One region of the Vibrio pelagius genome, then DNA from elsewhere that is predicted to be linked to it. Evidence: predicted binding sites of a transcription regulator. Region 1 holds the regulator's gene; each other region holds the start of a gene.
The links. Region 1 encodes PurR, which represses purine synthesis genes. Its sites were predicted from a motif close to TNANGNAAACGTTTNCNTNA; they were not measured.
Positions count from the first base shown of each region.

Region 2: a site for PurR is predicted at 4,590-4,609, ahead of pckA (phosphoenolpyruvate carboxykinase (ATP)). Genes of this name have one in related genera too.
Region 3: a site for PurR is predicted at 2,891-2,910, ahead of vsple_RS09785 (NupC/NupG family nucleoside CNT transporter). Genes of this name have one in related genera too.

Region 1 covers NZ_AP025503.1:1,158,064-1,165,712, forward strand. Annotated here, with positions in the region: gene vsple_RS05230 (TVP38/TMEM64 family protein) at 1-282, opposite strand, end outside; gene vsple_RS05235 (TfoX/Sxy family DNA transformation protein) at 407-997, opposite strand; cyclic di-GMP riboswitch class I at 1,126-1,210, opposite strand; gene purR (HTH-type transcriptional repressor PurR) at 1,382-2,386, opposite strand; gene torD (molecular chaperone TorD) at 2,708-3,355, opposite strand; gene torR (two-component system response regulator TorR) at 3,612-4,325, shown strand; gene elyC (envelope biogenesis factor ElyC) at 4,446-5,321, opposite strand; gene cmoM (tRNA uridine 5-oxyacetic acid(34) methyltransferase CmoM) at 5,437-6,219, shown strand; gene mukF (chromosome partition protein MukF) at 6,356-7,649, shown strand, end outside.
Region 2 covers NZ_AP025503.1:110,231-117,879, forward strand. Annotated here, with positions in the region: gene vsple_RS00490 (bifunctional GNAT family N-acetyltransferase/hotdog fold thioesterase) at 1-611, shown strand, start outside; gene vsple_RS00495 (AsmA family protein) at 656-2,632, opposite strand; gene pckA (phosphoenolpyruvate carboxykinase (ATP)) at 2,792-4,417, opposite strand; gene hslO (Hsp33 family molecular chaperone HslO) at 4,755-5,633, opposite strand; gene hslR (ribosome-associated heat shock protein Hsp15) at 5,652-6,038, opposite strand; gene gspC (type II secretion system protein GspC) at 6,354-7,250, shown strand; gene gspD (type II secretion system secretin GspD) at 7,292-7,649, shown strand, end outside.
Region 3 covers NZ_AP025503.1:2,261,115-2,268,763, reverse strand. Annotated here, with positions in the region: gene minC (septum site-determining protein MinC) at 1-122, opposite strand, end outside; gene vsple_RS09800 (YcgL domain-containing protein) at 344-634, shown strand; gene vsple_RS09795 (lytic murein transglycosylase) at 667-1,659, shown strand; gene vsple_RS09790 (LysR family transcriptional regulator) at 1,807-2,751, shown strand; gene vsple_RS09785 (NupC/NupG family nucleoside CNT transporter) at 2,959-4,158, shown strand; gene folD (bifunctional methylenetetrahydrofolate dehydrogenase/methenyltetrahydrofolate cyclohydrolase FolD) at 4,279-5,139, opposite strand; tRNA gene vsple_RS09775 (tRNA-Arg) at 5,350-5,426, shown strand; gene vsple_RS09770 (CsgG/HfaB family protein) at 5,509-6,345, opposite strand; gene vsple_RS09765 (curli assembly protein CsgF) at 6,362-6,772, opposite strand; gene vsple_RS09760 (curli production assembly/transport protein CsgE) at 6,783-7,271, opposite strand; gene vsple_RS09755 (curlin subunit CsgB) at 7,618-7,649, shown strand, end outside.

The DNA of each region.
Region 1 (7,649 bases):
TATAGTGCTTGCAAACGAGACGAGTAACAAACTGGTCCAGAAGCCGAATAGAGCCGCACCGAGCAGCGTAACCACCGCGGCACCTGGAATTGAAAATGCGGTAATCATTACATAGAGAATGAAGTAGGTTGCTGCTGCTGCAACAAAATGACTCTCTATGTAGCCGTTTAGAAGTGCTTGTTGAGCCTTGGCATTTTCAAGCGTTAAGTACTGGCCAAAGTTGACAGCCAGTATCACTATCGTGGCAACTAAAATTATGCCTAAAATCATTTTCTTACTCATGAGAGCGTCCCTAAATTTTTTGCTTGTAGTTAGTATAGTTAGACAGGAGGAGGAGAGATTAACTTTCAATAGAAAATAAAAAAAGCCACATCAATGTGGCTTTTGACAATTAAGTGATTTGGACTTAATTAATAGAGTTGATAAGCTCATCGCGTCGTTGTTGAGGTATGACCGACCAATGAGTACCGTTGATGGCACCTTCAAGTGCCCAAAGCAGCTCTAAGCTGACACTGGACGAGTGAGACTCTTTTATTGCTTTGTACGCATTAACAGAACCAGACTCATACAAGCTCTCGACGGTATCGATGCCTGCTTTTTTCAACATACGCTCTGTGGCAAGCCGAAGGTTGGGCAAATCTTTTAATCGTGTAGGCTTCGCCGATGATTGGATTTGCTTCTCTTTTTTGGCACAGTCAAGGGACGTTTTTGCCAGTTCGATAATACGTTCTTGAGTCTGCCAGAGGTCTTCTGGAAGAGCAAAATACTTAGTAACGACTGGGAATCCGCGTTTTTTGTATACGTAAGGTTCGAAACCCTGTTGTTCAAATTTTGAAGTAGTATTTTTGTCAGCTCGAATGTGTAATTGATTGTTAACGACCAGTGCAAACATCGTGTCGTCGGCAAAGAGGCCAAAACCGCCAAACATTGAGCGTGACTTAATCTTTCCAAGTGGCTCAAATAACTTCATTGAGTCCTTGAGTATCGGTTTATCCATATTGTTTATCTCGGTGTATTTGAATTACGCCACCAAATAAGCAGGTCCGAGAGATTAGCAAAATGTCGCAATAAAATTGTCAATAAGCCGTAAATTACTACTAAAGGTAGGAAATACTGCATTTTGCCATCGGTAACCCCGCTACCATACCAATAATGGGTTAGGCCGGAGGCTTTGCGTCTCACCCTTTCAAGTGATTTGCCCTGTGCGTGACTGTATAACGAAGAATAAAGTTTTTTGTTGAATGAGGTTCACACTTGTTATTCCAAAATGTGATCTTAATTCAGTTAATTGTTGTATTTATATGCAACAAGGTTTTTATTTTGTCGGAATAAAAAAAACGCACCAAGCGGTGCGTTTTATTAGATTTTTCTAAAGTTTACGTTATTTTAACGTTCTAACTGTAGCTCGCTCAATGATCTCTGGATGCATTTCGAACACGCGTTTTTCGTGATCTTTGTCTTTAATGCGTTCCAACAAGATTTCAAATGCGTTTTTGCCGACACGACGCTTTGGCTGGTGAACAGTTGTCAACGGTGGTGAGAAGTACTCTGCCAGCTCAATATTGTCGTAACCAATCACTGAAATGTCTTCTGGGATCTTAATGCCTTGCTGTTGTAGACGGCTCATAAGACCAAGTGCCATCGTATCGTTGAAACAGAATACTGCTGTCGGGCGATTCTCCATTGCAACGATTTTATCTGCCGCGATAACTGCGGTGTCACATTCGAAGTTACCTTCAAGAATTAGACTGTCATCTGTTTGAATGTTTGCTTCCTCAAGAGCACGGCGATAACCCGCGATACGCTCTACACATGCCGCTTTATCCAAATGTCCACTTAGACAAGCGATACGTTCATGTCCTCGTTCAACCAGGTATTTAGTGGCGAGGTAGCCACCTTCTTCTGAGTTGTCGATGATTTTATCCGCTTGTGAACTCTCTGGGCCCCAGTCCATAACAACTTTTGGAATGTCTGCGTGGCGGTCAAGCATTTCACGCAGTTCTTCAGTTAAGTCAGAACACATTACCAAGATGCCGTCTACGCGTTTTTCAGCAAGCATTCGGATGTAGTCGCGTTGCTTCTCGTAGATACCACCTGTGTTACATAGAATCAGCGTGTAGCCTTGACGGTAACAGTAGCTCTCTACTCCATCGATCACTTCAGAGAAGAATAGGTTGGTTGATTGAGTCACTAGCATACCGATTGTGCGCGTAGAGTTACATTTCAGGCTACGAGCAACAGCACTTGGTGCATAATTTAGTTCATCGACGGCTTTGTTTACTTTTTCTTGAGTCGCTTCTGCGACGAAACGTGTCTTGTTGATCACGTGAGAAACGGTGGTTGTTGATACGCCGGCTAAGCGAGCGACATCTTTTATAGTTGCCATGGCTTTATCCTATTGATAGCTACTTCCTCAGCAGTACGGAGCAAGTAGCCGTTTAAAGCTACCAGAACAAGAGCTTAGAATATGGAGGGCTCTCTCGGTACTAAAGTGCTAAAAAACAAAAAACCGCTTATGAGAGCGGCTTGTCTTAACACCGAAATGCTCTTAGCTAATTTAAAGCATAGCATTTCGAGAATGTTTCATATTTTATCGTTTGCGGTCACAATTTTAGACTGACTAGAAAATACTCGCAATAAAATTCACCCAGAAATCTGGGTGAGTTGTCACATTCTACCTAAATTGTACCCTTAGTCATCAGTGAATTTATTCACCAGCTAAATATTGTGTATCAAGTTTACAGAAAGCGACTAGCAATTCTGCAACACATGCGTAAAAACCAAACTCATCAAATTCACGGCATTTTACTGCGAACTGTGGAACCCAACTAAGGAGCTGTCGTTCAACAAACTCGTGTTGTGTAGCGAAAGCCGTTTCTAGATCTTGTTCACTCTCAAGGTCGTTGGAACGAATAATGATGTTACCCAGGAAATCTAACTCAATGGCTAGGTGGTCAGCAGGCTCTTTCAGATCTTGGTTTACGGCGATGCCGTAAGACGCCATGATGGCTTCCATGTCTTGAGCTGGTTTTGCATTCAGTAGTCCACTTTTGTCTAGATAAATAGAAGCGTACGGCAGAGCACCGTACTTATCCGACTTTAAGAACAGCTCGCAAAAATCGGATGAAAGCTCTAATTGAGCATCTTCACGGTTCTGTAATCGGTTAAGTGTATCTACTAGGTTATTGATTGATGGCTTAAGCGTCTCGTTGTCGCCGAGGCCGGTTAAAAACGAACGAATCTCAACCGAGTGGTATTTGTCCAATTCTTCTTGAGTCAGTTCTTTCGCGAACAGGCTCGATAGCCACCAGTAGATTTCAGCTCGTTGTTCATTGAACGCTTTGGTTTCTTTCATCTCAATAATCCTAATATCGTCTTTCGTAATATCTGCGGTACGAAGGCTTACTAACCCTTGTATTTGCTAACTGCAAAGTCACTCGTTAGTAGTAATGCCTATATTGAATTGCGATGGGGGTTAAATAGCAAGGTTTAAGATTGTCTTGTATCAAAAAAAATTCAGGTTTCTGGCTTTTATCTTACCTACTACTAGAATTGTTACTAGTTATGAATAGAATGGTCACTGAAACTATTAAATAAGAAAAGTGGTGTAGATGAGCTATCACGTATTAGTCGTTGAAGATGATGTGGTAACCCGTAGTAAGCTAGTTGGATATTTCCAGAATGAGGGTTACACAGTAAGCGAAGCAGAAAGCGGCGCTCAAATGAGAAATGTTTTAGAAGAAAATAACGTAGATCTCATTATGCTGGACATCAACTTACCAGGCGAAGATGGATTGATGCTAACTCGCGAATTACGCAGTCAATCAGACATTGGGATTATTTTAGTTACTGGACGCACGGATAGCATCGACAAAATTGTAGGCCTAGAGATGGGCGCAGATGATTATGTTACCAAACCATTTGAACTTCGCGAATTATTGGTTCGAGTGAAAAACCTACTTTGGAGAATTTCTGCGGCTCGCAAGTCACCATCAGATGCAACTGAGCAGGCGGAAGACGCGTCAATCGTTCGCTTTGGTGAATGGACGTTTGATATTCCACGTCGCGCACTGAGTAAAAACGGTGAGCCAGTGAAATTGACCAAAGCTGAATATGAGTTATTGGTTGCTCTGTCGTCATACCCTAACCAGGTTTTAAGTCGTGAGCGAATCTTAAATATGATTAGCCACCGCGTTGATGCACCAAACGATCGTACCATCGACGTATTGATTCGTCGTATGCGTGCTAAGATGGAGTTTGATCCAAAGAATCCACAAATTTTTGTGACGGTTCATGGTGAAGGCTATATGTTTGCAGGCGATTAGCAGCTAGAATTGAAATGTTCAACTAGCGAAATTGAAAAAGCCGAGATATTCAGTATCTCGGCTTTTTGTTTATGAAATTAGCTTGAAAGGTCTAGGGACTTAAAGTCACTTCATACAGCATTAAATGGCTGGTTGTGCGCCACTTGTTGGTAGTGCATCGGAGGCGGCAGAGAGCTCTTCTTCAAGCATTGAAGGTTCGGGGATGATCATTGGCTCTTCCATTTCGGTGCTTTGGTTATCTAGCCAATCGCGCAATGATTGCCAAACTAACCCCATCGTTTCATGCCAATATCGTTCGGTCTGCTCTAAGTAGATCGCTTTTGGCATGTACTTGTTCCAAGGTTGCTCAATGCCTTCTTGAGCCAGAAAATTGGTAGGCGCTGGAATCGGCTTCATTCCTGCATCATGAAATTCGTTGAGAGCGCGCTGCATATGGCTGGCGGAAGTCACGAGTACCATTCGTTTGTTTTTCACAAATGCAGCAGCCTGACGCGCTTCTTCCCACGTATCTTTAGCTGTCTCAAGTAGGATAATGTCTCGTTTAGACACACCCAAGGCCAAGGCAACCTTCGCCATCATGCGTGCATTACTGACTTCAGTACCACCACCATAGCCAGATAAAATCAATCTAGCACCGGGATAGATTCGTTGAATGCGGATGCCTTCACTCAATCTCATCAGGCCTGTTCGGCTGAGTTCAGATGTAGGCGGGATTTGGTCGTCTACGACATGGCCACTACCCAATACCATCACATAGTCGATAGATTCATTTGTCGGCAAAAATGCGGTGTGTTGTCGTTCCATTGGCATAAGAAGTTGGCTAGAAACGGGTTGGAACGCGATCAGGAAAATACCACAAAGTGCAGAGAGCGTGATAAGGCACCCTGTTTTACGTTTTGTAGTGAACATAACAAGGGCTAGCCCCAGAAAAGCGAGAATTAACATTGCTGGCAGTGGCATCAACAGTGAAGACACTACTTTTTTCAGCTCAAACATATCCGATTAGTCCGAAAAAACATCACTTAGTACTAAAAAGAGACATCGCCTCTTTATTCCTGAAATTCCTGTGACAGAATAGCAGGCACGATAGGACATGATAACCCAAGTAGCTGTGACTGAAGACCGTAATTTCGACGATATTGCCCACAAATTTGCAAAAAATATTTACGGCTCTGACAAAGGAGAGATCCGTCAGATCATCGTATGGGAAGATTTAAAGCAAGCGTTAAGCACATTTAAAACCGAAGAAACACCTTTGCACATTCTGGATGCTGGAGGTGGTTTAGCGCAGATGTCGCAAAAGATAGCTAGCTTGGGGCATAAAGTGTCGCTGTGTGATCTCTCTTCTGAAATGCTGAAATTGGCACAGCAAGATATTGATAAAGCCGGCTTGCTTGAACAGTATCGATTCATTCATTCTCCGGTTCAAAATATTGCACAGCATATAGAAGAGCCAGTGGATATGGTGATGTTTCATGCTGTAATGGAGTGGTTAGCTGATCCAAAAGAGGCTTTGGATATCCTGCTTAAGCAAGTGAAGCCGGGTGGCGTGGCATCAATTATGTTTTACAACCATCACGGATTAGTCCTCAAAAATGTGATTTGTGGCAATATTCCTCATGTATTAAATGGGATGCCACATCGAAAACGGTTTAAGCTGCAACCCCAAAAAGGTTTGAAACCTGAAGAGGTCTATCAGTGGATAGAAGAGGCGGGTCTTGAGATTAAAGGAAAGTCGGGTATTCGTTCGTTTAGCGATTACATAGGTAATATGGAGTACATGGGCGACTACCAATTCGAAGATGTACTTGAGCTTGAGAAACAGCTATGTCGTCAAGAGCCTTACCTCTCTTTAGGTCGCTATGTTCACGTTTGGGCGCAAAAACCAGAATAAAAAAGCGGAGAATGTGGTACAAGAGTTGCCATCGCATTCCTAGGCTACAGTCGATAACCTGATAGCCCGCGTTATAAAGAAAAGGCGTAACATCGACATCTGCTCGGTGTTACAAAGAACAGTAACAGGAACCACAATGAGTGAAATGACTCAAACTGCCGAAGAGCAGCCAATTGATGAGTTGGTGGGCTGGGTCAAGCAGCATGATTTTTCATTAAATTTGCCGCCTGAGCGATTGGCATTTCTAATTGCTATCGCAGTACTAAGCAACGAAAGGTTCGATGAAGAGTTAGGTGAGGGTGAACTGCACGACGCGTTTACCATTGTCACTCGTCTGTTCGAAGATACCGGCGAAGCCTCAGCGTTTCGCGCAAACAACGCAATCAATGAACTGGTAAAACAGAAATTGATTAGCCGTTTTACCAGTGAGATTACCGATGGGGCGAGCATTTATCGTCTATCGCCGCTCGCAATTGGTATTTCAGATTACTACCTACGTCACCGCCAATTCTCGAAGTTAAAACTATCGATTCAACTATCGATGGTTGCTGACGAGATGGCGAAGGCCATTGAAGCCGCACAAAAAGGCGGAACGCCGGGTCACTGGCGCAAAAACGTTTATGGCGTCCTAAAATACTCAGTTGGCGAGATTTTTGACCAAATTGATCTTAACCAGCGTGTAATGGATGAGCAGCAACAGACGGTTAAACAGCAGATCGCGGACCTTCTTAACAAAGATTGGCGTGAAGCGATCAACAACTGTGAAGCTCTGTTATCTGAAACCTCTGCAACGTTGAAAGAGCTTCAAGATACCCTACAAGCTGCTGGTGATGAACTGCAGACACAGATTCTTGATATCCAGGAGATTGTGTATGGTGACGACGAGCTAGAGTTCGTTGGTGAAACCCTGTTCGGTTTGCAGATGAAACTAGACCGAATTACAAGTTGGGGCCAGCAAGCCATCGACTTATGGATTGGCTACGACCGCCACGTACATAAGTTTATTCGTACTGCCATCGATATGGATAAGAACCGAGCGTTCAGCCAACGTCTGCGCCAGTCGGTTACTGACTACTTCGACGCACCTTGGCTACTTACTTACGCGGACGCTGAAAAGCTCACAGATCTACGTGATGAAGCACTGGTTCTGCGTGATGACGAGGTGATGGGACAAGCGCCACTTGATGTCGAGTATGAAGAATTTGAACAAGTGAATGATTACCTCTCAGACAAAATCGCTGAGATGTTGAAAGTTCACAAACAGCAAGGGACGCCAATCGACCTTGGCCTAGTACTGCGAGACTACCTTGCAGAACACCCTCGCACACACCATTTTGATTTAGCCAGAATTGTTGTCGACCAAGCGGTGCGCTTAGGTTACTCAGAGTCTGACTATCAGGCGATCCAACCTGATTGGCAGGCAATCAACG
Region 2 (7,649 bases), 1.0 Mb from region 1:
CTCGTGAAGATGCAATCTCATTCTATGAGAAGAACAGCTTTGAGCGTCGTGGTGAGATTAATGATCAGCGCGGTCCGGTGCGTCACCAACAGATGGTAAAACATCTTGATCCTATGGCGGATGTACTGCGTAAGCCGGAGTGGTGTAATGAACTGCAGCAGCGTTGGGAACATCAGATCCCTATCAGCGACAAGATGGGCATCAAGATAAACCAATACACAGGTTACCAGTTTGAGTGCAGTGCTCAGCTTAACCCAAACCTCAACCCTCACAACACCATGTTTGCGGGCTCGGCGTTTACTCTGGCGACACTGACGGGGTGGGGCATGACGTGGTTGCTGATGAAAGAGCGCGGCCTGACAGGGGATATCGTGCTGGCTGACAGCAACATTCGCTATCGTCATCCGGTTGAGCAGAACCCTGTCGCATCAACCTCTCTAGATGGAATCAGCGGCGACTTAGATCGACTCGCATCGGGGCGTAAGGCGAGAATCATCATCCATGTGACGATTCACAGTGGCGATGTGGCCGCGGTTGAGTTTACGGGAACCTACATGCTGATCCCAGACTATAAAAAGGTTCTTAGTTCCACGCAAAACGTCTCGGAATAATGAGTTTAATGTCTTAACCAACGCCACTTCTCTAAGTGGCGTTTTTATTGGCAGCTCTCTTTGTACACGAGCTGCGCTTGAGTGACTAACCCAGAAACTTCGTAACATTCACTCGACAGACTCAGCGTCAAACTGTGCGATTGCGGTGTCACAAGATCGAGTTCGCCACCAAGTTCACCTGTCAGTGTGACTGGCTGAGGCTGGTCATCTTGTTGCGATGCACCAATAATGTGCAATGGTGGCAATGACAGATGGCCGCGGTTTAAGTCGGCTTTGATATCTGAGACCTCAAAGTTCACGATCTTGGATTGTGACGCTTGGTTTGCTTGGAGCTCAGTCGTCTGAGGGGTGTTAGAGGCAAAGTTAATCACGCCATTGCGAATACTGCCCTCAAGGCTCGCTGTAGCTGAATGTCTGAGCATTAGATCATCGCCGGCCAAGCCAGAGGCACGTAGCTCAAATTCACCAATGCCTGAGGCATCAAAGGGTAATGCCAAGTAAGGGATAAACGGCGACAACGGAACACCATCGGCACTGATGGTTACTTGCCATGGCTGGCTGACCTGGTTGAAGTCGAGCGTGGCTTGAGCCTCAATATAGCCTTGCTTGAGCGGCGCAAAAAGTCGTTTAAGCTGCCACAGTCCTTGGTGACTGCTCATTTCAACCACTGGCTGAGCAGATAAAATGCTCTGATAGCTCGCGTCATTGGCACTGGCGCTTAACTCGCCTTCCCACAGTCCCCATTCGCCTTGTTCTATCAAGGTCAGCTCTTGACCCTCTATATGTAATCCAGAGACTTGCCAATATGGCTGGTTAGCCAACTGAATACGTTGGCTTCTCTCGACATTGAGCCGCGAGAGCGAGAGTGAGTCGATCTCTTGTAGCCAAGGTTGCAATACTTCAAGCAGCTCCTTCTCTTCCTCTGACTCAGTTACCCATTTTACACCGCGAACATCCAGCTCTTGGAGCTTGATAGAGCGAGGGCCTATTTGACCATTGAGTTGGATACTGCCTTGCTGCCATTGACTGTAAAAGTCATTAATCTCGATGTGATCTTGCTGTAGGGTCAGTTTTAGATTGGGCTCAATCCACTGCTCGTCTTGCAGAGAAAGACTCTCAGCCTGCAGTGAGAAGTAGCCCTGCTGTTGCTGCCATATCTTGAAAGGCAGATGGATGTTTTCAAATGATGCACTGAAAGCTGCGAGGTGAACATCTTGCCAAGTGATGTCACTTTTCAGTACATCTAGGCTATTAATATGGCTAATGTTGAAGTTTGGGATACGCCAGTCAGATATTAGTAATTCCTGAGTTTGCTTTTGATTAAGGTGCAGACCATCAATAGTGACATTGACCAGCGACCAGCCGCTTGGGTACTGCTCGGCTTGCCCTGAGATCTTAGCGCCGCGCCAGTCGAACGACGCGCCATAGAGCGTGCTGTCATCTGTTTTTAAGTCGAGGTCGATAAGGAAGTTGTCTAGGGCCTCACCTTGCCAAAAGATCTGTCCTGCCTTGAGCTGAATTTTTCCGTTGGGCAACAACGGCTGTGAGTCTGTCCAATCTGGGTTCGAGATTTGAATATCAAGGTCGCGAGCACTGAACTCTGGTGTGGAAAAGTCGAGATTGTTGATGGCGAGTTGATGAAGCTTCACTTGTGGCTGAGTGAGCTGCGTCTTTAGTAAGTCCAACTCTTCAGATCGCCATTGAACACCGCTGATAAGCAGTGAGTCGAGTTCTAGCTGCGCGGTGAACAAACTATTGGGGTTAAACCAAAGCTGTAACTTGTCGAAGTAGAGAGGTTCAGACTCATCGTTGATTGATCCAGCAGTAACGCCTTGTAGAGTCAGTTTGTAGGGAGCTTGATACTCGACATCTTCGACTGTGATTGGGTGAGCGATTGAGTGCTTGAGCATGAAATTGGCAATGTCAGTGCGGTATTGGGTCTGCAAGCCAAGCAGCAGTGTTGCAACAGCTGCGACGAGGACAGACAATACAATCCCAACCATCATGATGACTCTTTTCATTCCTAGCGCACCTTCCATTTCTTCGTTGCTCAAAATAGAGTGGAACAAAATAGGCGCTGCGGCAACAAAAAAGCCCCTCAAAAGAGGGGCTTGCTACAAAAATATCGTTTTTAAGAGGGGGTTAGCCTTATGACTTTGTCCTCAGAGCAGAGTGAACAATTAATCCAGTTGTGGGCCTGCAGCAACAAGCGCTTTACCTTCGTCGTTGTCGGTGTACTTATCAAAGTTGTTGATGAAGCGCTCCGCAAGGTCTTTCGCTTTGCTTTCCCACTGTAGTGGATCTGTGTAAGTATCACGTGGATCTAGGATTGTTGGGTCAACATCGTGCAGTGCTAGCGGTACTTCTAGGTTAAACATAGGGATTACCTTAGTTTCTGCATCGTCGATTGAGCCATCTAGGATTGCGTCGATGATACCGCGAGTATCTTGGATAGAGATACGCTTACCACTGCCGTTCCAACCTGTGTTCACTAGGTAGGCTTCTGCGCCAACCGCTTCCATACGTTTTACTAGTACTTCTGCATACTTGGTTGGGTGTAGTGTTAGGAACGCTGCGCCAAACGCTGCAGAGAATGTTGGCGTTGGCTCAGTGATACCACGTTCAGTGCCCGCTAGTTTTGCTGTGAAGCCAGATAGGAAGTGGTACTTCGTTTGCTCTGGAGTCAGCTTAGAAACTGGTGGAAGAACGCCAAATGCATCCGCAGTTAGGAAGATAACTTTCTTCGCGTGGCCCGCTTTTGAAACTGGCTTAACGATGTTATCGATGTGGTGGATTGGGTAAGAAACACGAGTGTTTTCTGTTTTAGAGCCATCATCGAAATCGATAGAGCCATCACCACGTACTGTTACGTTCTCTAGCAGAGCATCACGACGGATTGCGTTGTAGATCTCTGGTTCTGCTTCTTTTGATAGGCGAATAGTCTTCGCGTAACAGCCACCTTCGAAGTTGAAGATACCGTCATCATCCCAACCGTGCTCATCGTCACCAATAAGTTCACGTTTAGGGTCTGTAGATAGCGTTGTTTTACCTGTACCTGATAGACCGAAGAATACCGCTACGTCGCCTTTCTCGCCCACGTTTGCGCTACAGTGCATTGAAGCGATGCCTTGCAGTGGAAGCAGGTAGTTCATCATGGCGAACATGCCTTTCTTCATCTCACCGCCGTACCAAGTACCACCGATGATTTGTACACGCTCCGTCAGATTAAACGCAACAAAGTTTTCAGAGTTTAGGCCGTGTTCTTGCCATTTCGGGTTGGTTGTTTTCGCGCCGTTCATAACGACGAAGTCTGGTTCAAATGTTGCCAGCTCTTCTTCGGTTGGGCGGATAAACATATTCTTAACGAAGTGCGCTTGCCACGCCACTTCAGTGATAATACGTACGCTTAGACGCGTATCAGGGTTAGCACCACAGTAACCGTCAATGACAAATAGGCGTTTGCCAGATAGCTGTGTCGTTACGAGCTCTTTCAGATCGTTCCACACTTCAGTGGTAATCGCTTTGTTGTCATTCTTACCTTGATCCGACCACCACATGGTATCGCGAGTCGTATCGTCTTTAACAATGTACTTATCTTTTGGTGAGCGGCCAGTAAAGATACCAGTGTCAACAGCAACAGCACCTAGTTCGGTCACTACGCCTTTTTCGTAGCCCTCTAAGCCTGGAAGCGTTTCTTCCACGAATAACTGCTCGTAACTTGGGTTACGCAGCACTTCAGTTACGCCAGTAATTCCGTGTTTAGTAAGATCGATTTGTGCAGCCTTTGTATGTTCCATAACGGTCATAGGTGCTCCTTGTAGGATATTTTGTAGGGATTTTGTATTAATTTTTTGTTGTTATCTGCTCACCATGCTAGCAACGAGACATGGGGGAAACAGGGATATAGCTCAAAAATTATCCATATTTTCCGTGGGGTTTTAAGTGTCTCGTCACATATTGGCCCAACTAGTCTATCCTGTACGCAAACCTTTGCGCTAGGGGCTTGAACATTATTAATTGATTAAAATTAAGCAGTGATTTTATTACGAGATGTTACGGGATTTGCGCCAATTTGATCACAAAAAAGGTCAGCTTTGCGCTGACCTTTTTGGTTTAAATTACGTGTTTTTAGAACGACGTAAATTAATGAACCGTATTGTCGCCTTTATCTGTCGCTTCTGCGAACAGAGCATCAACATCGCTCTTGTCGAATGCGTAGCTTGTGCCACAGTAATCACAGTGAAGTGAAACGCTACCTTCAGTGCTGATGATGCTGTAAATCTCTTCTTGATCTACTGTCACGATAGCGGCACCGCTGCGTTCACGAGAACAACCACAGAAGAACTCTACAGGTTGTGGAGTGAACAGTTGTACTTTTTCTTGGTTGTACAAGCGGTATAGAAGCTCGTTCGCTTCTAAAGTGAATAGCTCTTCATTTTTTACTGTTGCCGTGAGCTGCTCTAGGTGTTCAAAATCGTCTGGTGTACCCGTGCCGTCTGGCATCACTTGCAGAAGCATACCTGCTGCATGTGGTTTACCTTCGTGTTCGCCAGTGCGTAGCCATAGGCGTGTCTTAAGCTGCTCAGAGTTTGCGAAGTAGCCTTCAAGAACGTCTGCTAGTGTGTCGCCTTCTAGTGCTACGATACCTTGGTAACGCTCACCTTTCTTAGGATCGATAGTGATCACTAGGTAGCCTTTACCCATTAGGTCATGCAGGCTTGCATCATCAGCGATGTCGCCTTCGAAACGTGCGACGCCACGGATCTTTTGGTCGTGATCGCCGTTGATTACTGCTAGAGAAACTGGGCCATCACCTTGCAGTTGCATAGTGATAGAGCCTTCAAACTTTAGAGTCGCAGTAAGAAGAGTCGTTGAAACTAATAGCTCACCAAGAAGCTTTTGAATAGCCGCTGGGTATTCCTTGCTAGAAATAATTTGTTGGTACGCTTCGTCCAGTTGTACCAATTCACCACGTACCGATAGGTCTTCAAATAGGTAGCGATTTAAAACATTGTTTGCCATTTGGCGGTTCCTTCTAGCTTATTGATGCTTGAACTTGATGATGTCACGACGTTGCTTTTTGTCAGGACGGCGTTCAGGGCTTGGGTTATGTGCATGTAATTTACGCTGTTGGGCGTGTGCTTCACGCTTTGCCAAGCTTTCTTTCGTTTCGGTATAAAGGGTTTGGGCTTCTGGAGCTCCACGACGTTGATCCGAAATTTTATCGATCGTGACCGTCTTTTCCTCATTGCCTTGACGCAGTGAAATCACCGCCCCAAGTTCTACGATTTTGCTTGGTTTGCTGCGTTGACCATTATAGTGGACTTTACCACCATCGACCATATTACGAGCGATAGAGCGAGTTTTGTAAAAGCGTGCTGCCCACAACCATTTATCTAGTCTGACAGCTTCATTAGCAGGTTTCATATGGCGCTGTGCCTTTTAAGTGAAAAAATGAATGTGGTTAACTGAGTAAAATCAGTTCGCAACTTGTCTTAGATGATGCTTATCACATTTGGTAGAAGCTAAAGTGGTGGCAAATGTGTTTTTTTTCAAGGCATACTGCAAAATAGCTCACGTTATGACTTTTTATGCGTAGGCTATGATATAGTTTTGGATCCTATGCCAAATCAGTAATTGGCGTAGCGTTTATGTACAAAAAAGCTGAGAGCTTAATGATTTAGCGCTCTCATCTTCACAAAAGGGTTTAGGCAAGTGAAGTTATTGGAGCTCAAAAATCGCATGGGAAATTCTCCTTTGTTGAGCCGCTTAATAGAGAATGGATTTGTATTTCAGCAAAAGCTGAGCCTGATAACCTGTTGTGTATTGATTGCCATTTCTGCATGGATACTGGGTCAGTTGGCCTGGTTGATTGACCCTGCAGACCAGTCAATTACACCTTGGAAAGCGCAAGCCTCGTCATCTTCTCGACCACAATCTACGCTCGATATCTCCTCCCTCCAGAAGAGCAATCTTTTTGGTGAATATCGTGCTGAAACACCAAAAGTGGTTAAGCAACCCGTTATACAAGACGCTCCTAAGACGCGACTCAACCTCGTGTTGGTGGGGGCTGTTGCGAGCTCAGATCCGCAGCGTAGCCTTGCCGTGATTGCCAACCGTGGTCAACAAGCGACTTACGGTATTAGCGAAGAGATAGAAGGGACACGTGCCAAGCTTAAAGCGGTGTTGATTGATCGTGTGATCATTGATAACTCAGGCCGCGATGAAACTTTGATGCTAGAAGGTCTCGAATACAAACGCTTGTCGGTTTCAGAACCAGCGAAGCCTCGCGCTTCGGCATCGGTGCGTGGTAATAATCCAGGTTCTGCGGAAGAGAAGCTTGAAGAGATTAAAGCGACGATCACCAAAGACCCGCAACAAATCTTCCAGTATGTGCGTCTTTCGCAAGTGAAACGCGACGGCAATGTGATTGGCTATCGAGTCAGTCCAGGAAAAGATCCCGAACTTTTTGAATCAGTTGGGCTCCAAAGTGGGGACATCGCGACTCAGCTTAATGGACAAGACCTGACTGATCAGGCTGCTATGGGCACTATTTTTAGTTCTATTTCTGATTTGACCGAACTTAACTTAGTGGTTGAAAGAGACGGACAGCAGCATGACATTTATATCGAATTTTAAAACATGTCGCTTAGTGAGAAGCGAGAGTGTAGGAGTAGTACGTGAAGCATTGGTTTAAGAAAAGTGCATGGTTATTAGCAGGAAGCTTGATCTGCACACCAGCAGCCATCGCTAATGATTTTAGTGCCAGCTTTAAAGGCACTGATATTCAAGAGTTTATTAATATTGTTGGCCGTAACCTAGAGAAGACGATCATCGTTGACCCATCGGTGCGTGGCAAGATTGATGTGCGCAGTTATGACGTACTCAACGAAGAACAGTATTACAGCTTCTTCCTCAATGTTCTGGAAGTTTACGGCTACGCCGTGGTTGAGATGGAATCGGGCGTACTGAAGATCATCAAAGCTAAAGACTCTAAAACATCTGCTATTCCTGTGGTCGGCGACCGCGACAATATTC
Region 3 (7,649 bases), 1.1 Mb from region 1:
AAGTTTGGTGCTTGGTCGACTTTTTCTTGAAGGAATGACGCTGCATTTTCGACGTTATCATCGGATAAGTGCAAAACAGATAGCGTAAAGCTGCTACCTTTTAAATCTGGGTTACTAGACATCGAAAACTACAGGACCTCAATAACGGTTGGCTACAATTTCTTTCATCTTTACGATAAAGGGCATTGCCTGAAACTAGGTTTATCATGTTATATTCCCAGACCAAGCACAGCAAGTGATCTTGTTGTCAAATGGACGTTTTGTTCCCAATATTTCACCAACATAAACTATTGATCTCGCATGTGAGAGTTTTGTAGTCATAAACAGTTAAAAAAGGTTTGTCATGCTGTGTTCTATATATAAAAGCTCAAAAAAAGAAGGAACATACCTTTATATCCCTAAAAAGGATGATTTTTCACAAGTTCCTGACGCATTGATGGAAATGTTTGGTAAACCTACCTTCGTAATGGTCATCAAGATGGATGGTCGTAAACTGGCGCAAGTGAACATCGATAAAGTTCGTGAGTCTTTAGAAACCGACGGCTTCTTTTTACAATTGCCGCCACCACCAGTGAATGAACTTGAGTTGTACAAGGAGCGTAAAGCTCAACAAAACACTCAAGATGAAGAGTAGTCGTACTCACCTTATTCAGGGAGGAATGATCGTTGAGTAAATTATCGCAAACCCTAATTACCGTGTCGGCGTTGTTGGCTGGCAGTGCAGTGGCTCCGTTACACGCTAACGAGTTGAGTTTTGAGCAGTTTGTTGAAAAGCTAAAACAGCAGGGCTCAGAGCAAGGCATCTCTCAATCGATCATCGACCAAGCTTTTGATGGCGTGACATTTAAACCGCGTGCAGTGAAGGCGGATAAAAATCAGCCAGAGAAAAAACTGACGCTCGACGAGTACATCCCAAGAGCGGTTCCTGCTTGGAAGGTGAAACAAGCGCAGTCGCTTTACGATAAGCACTATACGGAGTTGAAACGCATCGGTGACGAGTATGGTGTTCAACCTCGCTTTATCGTTGCATTATGGGGCGTCGAGAGTAACTTTGGTACTTTTACGGGCAATTATCGTGTTATTGACGCGCTAACAACCCTGGCTTACGAAGGTCGTCGCGAGGCGTTCTTTACCAAAGAAGCGATGGCAGCACTGACCATTCTTGAAGAGGGACATATTGAGCCTCAAGACATGAAAGGGTCATGGGCTGGAGCGATGGGGCAACCTCAGTTTATGCCAAGCTCTTTTCTAGCTTATGCGGCGGATGGTAATGGTGACGGTAAGAAAGATATCTGGAATACCGAAGCCGATGTTTTTGCTTCAGCAGCGAATTATCTGAGCCAGTCTGGTTGGGATGATAAGTACACATGGGGAAGGCAGGTTAAAGTGCCTGCGAATATCTCTTTAGATATACAGGGCCGCTCGGAAGAGAAAGGTAAGTACCTTCAAGAGTGGTCAAAACTGGGTATTACGCGCTTTGATGGCAGCCCACTGCCCAAGCTTGATGAAGATATTAAAGCTTGGCTGATCATGCCAGACGACCAAACCGGGCGCTCTTATTTGGTTTACAACAACTACAATGTACTGATGAAGTGGAATCGTTCGTACTACTTTGCACTGGCAGTGAGTCACCTCGCTGATCGAATTAAGTTTAAATAGCTCAAGTTTAAACACATTGGCCAAGGCAAAGTGGCGCAAGCCAACAGATTAAAAAGGACTCTTCGGAGTCCTTTTGTTTTGGTGTTTTCAGATAAATGGTCTTTTTAGAATAGGCCGTTTCTTAAAGATAGATAGAGGGCAAGCGGAGTGTTAACAGACAGAGCGGCGCAAATGGTGATCTTTCACGCCTTGATCAAACACGGTGGTTTCACTAATGCAGCGAAGAGTCTCAATGTATCGGTATCACACATCAGTAAGCAGATTGCACTGTTGGAAGACAACATTGGGATTAAACTGGTTCAGCGTACGACACGTAGCCTAACGCTGACCGGAGCAGGCGAAGTGTTTTATCAGCACTGTGAGCAGTTATTTGGCACGCTTAAAGCTGCGCAAATGGATATGGAGAGTCAGCGCGATGATGTCTCCGGTAAGTTGCGAGTTGGGATCTCTCAATCGTTTGGTACTTTGCATGTCATTCCCGCTATCGATCAGTTGCGTCAGCTCTATCCACAGCTCAAAGTCGAGATTCACCTGTTCGATTATAAAGTGGATATGATTGAAGAGCGTTTGGATCTGTGGATCACCAATAATGAAGAATTGCCAGAAGGGTATATTGCCCAGCGATTAGCAGACAGCCAGTTTGTGGTGGCGGCATCACCGGATTATTTGATCAAAGCCGGCACACCAAGTTGCCCTTCGGAGCTGAGCGACCACAACTGTCTTATCTATCGTAGCCGTGAGCGTGATTACACCTCTTGGGCGTTCGATAACGGACAAGAAAGTTTATGTGTCACCGTAAGTGGTGATTACTCTGTCGATCTCGCAGAGGCGGTAAGAGACGCGGCTGTGGCAGGGTGGGGAATTGCTTATCTTGCGACTTACCTCGTCAAAGAGGAGTTTCGTAGTGGGCAATTGATTCAAGTCTTGCCGGAATGGAAAGCGAGCCAAATCATGCCATTTTTTGCCGTGTATCCGAGCCGCAAGAACATGCCGAAAAAACTATCGACCGTGATTGAGTTTCTTAAACAGCATATTGGCTCTCCAACTTATTGGGATCAAAATCTGAAAACTTGTGTTGAATTACACCGCTAACTGTCGCTGTTTTTGAAAATATAATTTCCATATGGAAAAAGTATTAAAAACAATCAATATAGTTTCAATTAATTCAATAGGTTAGATATTTCGGGTTAAAATCGCCTGTTGAACCAACATCCATGTAACAACCGCAACTTGCCGCAAACGATTTCCTCTATACAATGCGTCGCCTTTCCTACTACAACTTTTTCAGGTTTGACGCACATGGCATCCCTAATTGGAATCATTACTCTTTTAGTAATCGCTTGGTTACTATCTACGGACAGAAAAAATATTCAGCTGAGAACGGTGTCTCTTGCTTTCCTACTACAAGTTTCTTTTGCACTGCTTGTACTTTACGTGCCTATGGGCAAAGAAGTGCTTAATGGTGTTACAGGAGCAGTGTCGAGCTTAATCAATTATGGTCAAGAAGGTATCGGCTTCCTATTTGGTGGCCTAACCAATAGTGGTTTTGTATTTGCTATCAATGTTCTTGGTATCATTATCTTCTTCTCAGCTTTGATTTCGGGTCTGTACCATATTGGTTTCATGCCAAAAGTGATCAACCTAATTGGCGGCGCATTGCAGAAGCTGCTGGGTACAGGCCGAGCGGAGTCTCTTTCTGCTACGGCGAACATCTTCGTTGGCATGATTGAGGCACCACTGGTGGTTAAGCCTTACCTGAAGCATATGACTGATTCTCAGCTGTTTGCGGTAATGACTTGTGGCTTGGCATCGGTAGCTGGCGGTACATTAGTAGGCTATGCGTCTCTGGGCGTAGATCTGAACTACCTAATTGCAGCGGCATTCATGTCTGCGCCTGCAGGCTTACTGATGGCGAAGATTTTGGTTCCAGGTAGTGCCAATGAGATTCAAGAGAGCATTGAGTCAGATGTAGAAATTCCACGAGCAACCAACGTAGTTGAGGCAATGGCAGATGGGGCTATGTCTGGACTTCGTATTGCAGTCGCAGTGGGTGCAACACTTCTTGCCTTTGTCAGTGTGATTGCAATGCTGAACGGCATGCTAGGTGCAGTTGGAGGTTGGTTCGGCGTGGACCTAAGCTTCGAGCTTATCCTAGGTTATGTGTTTGCACCCGTTGCATGGCTGATTGGTGTGCCATGGAACGAAGCGATTGTTGCGGGCTCACTGATCGGTAACAAGATTGTTGTGAATGAGTTTGTAGCCTTCATCCAGCTGATGGAAGCGAAGGAAGTGTTGAGCGAACACTCTCAAGCTATCGTTACTTTTGCGTTGTGTGGTTTTGCTAACATCTCAACCATGGCGATTCTGATCGGTGGTTTGGGTAGCCTAGTACCAGAGCGTCGCTCATTCATCTCTAAGTACGGCTTCCGCGCGATTTGTGCAGGTGTGTTAGCGAACTTGATGAGTGCTTCGATTGCAGGTGTAGCACTGTCGTTATAATCACTTCCAAGTGATGGGGACTTGAGTGAATAGCTAACAAAAAAAGCCGCGACGGATTATCGCGGCTTTTCATTATTTGAAGCAATGGCTACATGAGATAATAGCGATTTGAGGCAGTGGTTACTTGTTAGAGTGGAACTGCTCGCAAGCGATCATTGTGTTCTCGATAAGGCTTGCAACCGTCATCGGGCCAACACCACCCGGAACTGGAGTGATAAAGCTTGCGCTCTCTTTTGCGACATCATATTCCACGTCACCCACCAATTTGCCTGACTCTAGGCGATTGATACCCACATCGACCACCACGGCACCCTTCTTGATCCACGCTCCCGGAATGAAGTTAGGTTTACCTACCGCAACCACAACAACGTCTGCTTGACGAACGTGACCTTCCAAGTCTTTGGTGAAACGGTGACAAGTCGTGGTCGTACAACCCGCTAGAAGTAGCTCTAGAGTCATAGGGCGACCCACGATGTTTGATGCGCCGACAACAACCGCGTGCTTACCACGTAGGTCGATGTTGTAGCGATCAAGCAGAGTGATGATGCCTTTTGGCGTACAAGAACGTAGCTTAGGGATACGTTGTGCCAGACGGCCAACATTGTATGGGTGGAAACCATCAACGTCTTTTTCTGGCGTTATACGCTCTAGCACGTGTGTGCTATCGATACCGGCAGGAAGAGGTAACTGAACAAGAATACCGTCGATCTCTGGATCTTCGTTCAGTTGGTCAACTAGAGTGAGTAGCTCTTCTTCGGTTGCTGTTGCTGGTAAGTCAAAAGACTTTGATACAAAACCGACTTCTTCACACGCTTTGCGCTTGCTTCCCACATAAACCTGAGAAGCTGGGTCTTCACCCACTAAAACTACCGCTAGGCCCGGAGCTCGCAAGCCTGCTTCAGTACGTGCTTTTACACGTGCAGCAACTTCAGAACGAACGGTTTGAGATATTAGCTTTCCATCAATATTTTGAGCAGTCATGAATTTCCTTAGTAGTGATATTCAAGTTAGTGGCTGATGTTTTGGCGCATTATTCCAGAAAACGTTTTTGATTTCCATCAAGCAAACGTTTGCTTTGCTCTAATTTTCAACACTTATAATGTCTTTGCCCTTTTTTTACCCACTTAGATCAGAATGTTAGATAAAGCCGTTGCTTTACTGATTCGAATTCGTATAATTCTTTCCTGTAGCGCGCCCTTAGCTCAGCTGGATAGAGCACGTCCCTTCTAAGGATGTGGTCGTAGGTTCGAATCCTACAGGGCGTGCCATTATTTTAAAAGGCCTGACAGCTTATTAAGTTGTCAGGCCTTTGTCGTTTTAGGGGCGGTATAAAACAGTAATATGGATTACTTAAAGTATGTCTGTGCTTGCGTCAGAATAACGAGAGATGATTGGGTTCTGCATTGCACTAGGGTCACCAGGCGACCACATACCACGTTTCATTCCTTGAACGATTAAGTGGATCACGGCTGCATCTATTGCTGACATCACAGCAATATTCACGGGTTCATTTTGACTATAGCCCATCTCAACTTCTAGTAACTCTTTGTAGTCAACAAAGCGAAAAGCCCCGAAGCCGATCTCATGTGAAGAAATGGTTTTGGTTGTGGTTACGCTCAAAAGAACCTGTCCAGTTCGAACATCAACTGCTCTTAGGTTAACCGTGACTTGATCCGTTCTGTATTGCCCTGAGCCACCAATACCTAAATACTTTGCACCTGCGCCTCCGGTAACAATGTTCGAATCGTAAGCGACGATCCCGCCTTCGATAACAATGTTTGCGGAGCTCAAAGACGATAAGTCTGCGCCATGATTATTCACAACCTTATCTTTTTTCTGAGCTGCTCGAATGATCTTACGTTCCGTTAATAAATTCTGAAGCCCTTCACGCTCAAGTGGGATAAACCATCGTGAATCAATCAGTGCCGTTGTGAGCAGTGATGTTCCTCCCTGTGGCACCGCTGTTGAGAAGTTACTGTTGGGTTGAGGTTTGTATTGCCCGGTTTGATCTCTGAAATCATACACTGAGACCAAAATTTTACCGCGTGGTAGTGGCAACGAAATGAGGTCGACATACGTTGTTCCCCTCGGCATCAGCTTAGGTGATTCAGAAGTCTCTGGGATTTGCATAGAGTAAGAGCATCCTCCTAACACAAAGGTTAGGAAGACGATAATCATCGATTTCATAACATAACCCTTGTGATTAGAGGTCTGGGTTTAGTCCCGATACGCTAATTTCTGTTGATTCGCCGGTCGCTTTATCCACTATCTGAACGAGTAAAGATCCAGAATCATCAACAATATTGAGGAAAAAGTCGTCCGTTTCTAATTGTCCAGTGTTACCGTTCCCCACATCAGCAAGCAACTGACTTATCAAACGAGACTCTAAGCTGGATGCTAGGCGATCTAGTGCGGATTCTTGTTCTCCGAAAAAGTCCCTAGCATTTGGGTCTTCAAAATCATTGATTGCATTAGCATGGTTAAACAGATGAGAGCTATTTAAAGCATTTCCACCAAAACTTGGGTTTACGGGCGTATAGACCAATTCGCTCGCGCAAATAGTAGGGGAAGTTAGCAGTGCAATAAGCGTGATTTTTCTTAAAATTGTCGACATCCTTGGCTCCTTAAAATTCATCATGATCGAGATCGTAAGTGTCCTGAAAGAGCCTTTCCGCTTGCCATCTTATGATGTAATTCCCAACAACTCGCGTTGCATCAGCAGCTCGCTCTTTTGCTTGTCGACGACCGGGAGACAATGCTGTGCGGAAGATGGGTTTTCTAGAGTGCTGAACCTCTATGATGCTTCCAGACAATGCTGTTGGTCTCTCTTTTACCGTCAAATTTTCCTTCAGGTTGGGATAATTTTCATTGATCGATTGCGAGAAGAAGAAATAAAAATCATCACCTAAGCGCGTAATTGTTCTGTCAACTATTATCCCATTCACTTCACTAAAGTCGTTAAATTGTTCCTTCAAGCTTTTTGTCGAATCCTCAAAGTTTGTCCCATTTTCTAAAGGCGCACCATTTTCAAGTCTGTGACTCTTTTCTCCTGCACTAACAGTGCAAGACAGCAACGCAACGATATACAGTTTCATTGTCATATGGGCTTCCATTTACGAAATAAAAATATGATTCATCGAAACACAATTAAGCCTAACTGATGCTCACAGTGGCATATATAAACTTTCGGGTTAATTTTAAATAGGATTTAGTTAACTAATGTAGAGGTAGGCGCAACAATTACTAATTAAATTTATCATATGCAATTAAATATTTTTACCTCTAAGTTTATAGATGATATTCATCTGCAAACCTATTATTCCCTCATGCTAGTGAGTTACATGGCGTTCAGCAGGAATATATAGATGATCGCGAGTAGAGAGTTTTCCTCAAATATAAGCTCGTCGTTAATATGTATTCTTTGTTGATCAGGTGAACATTAGATATTTTAAGGTAGACATGATGATAAGTAAGATAGCGTCTCTTGCAAG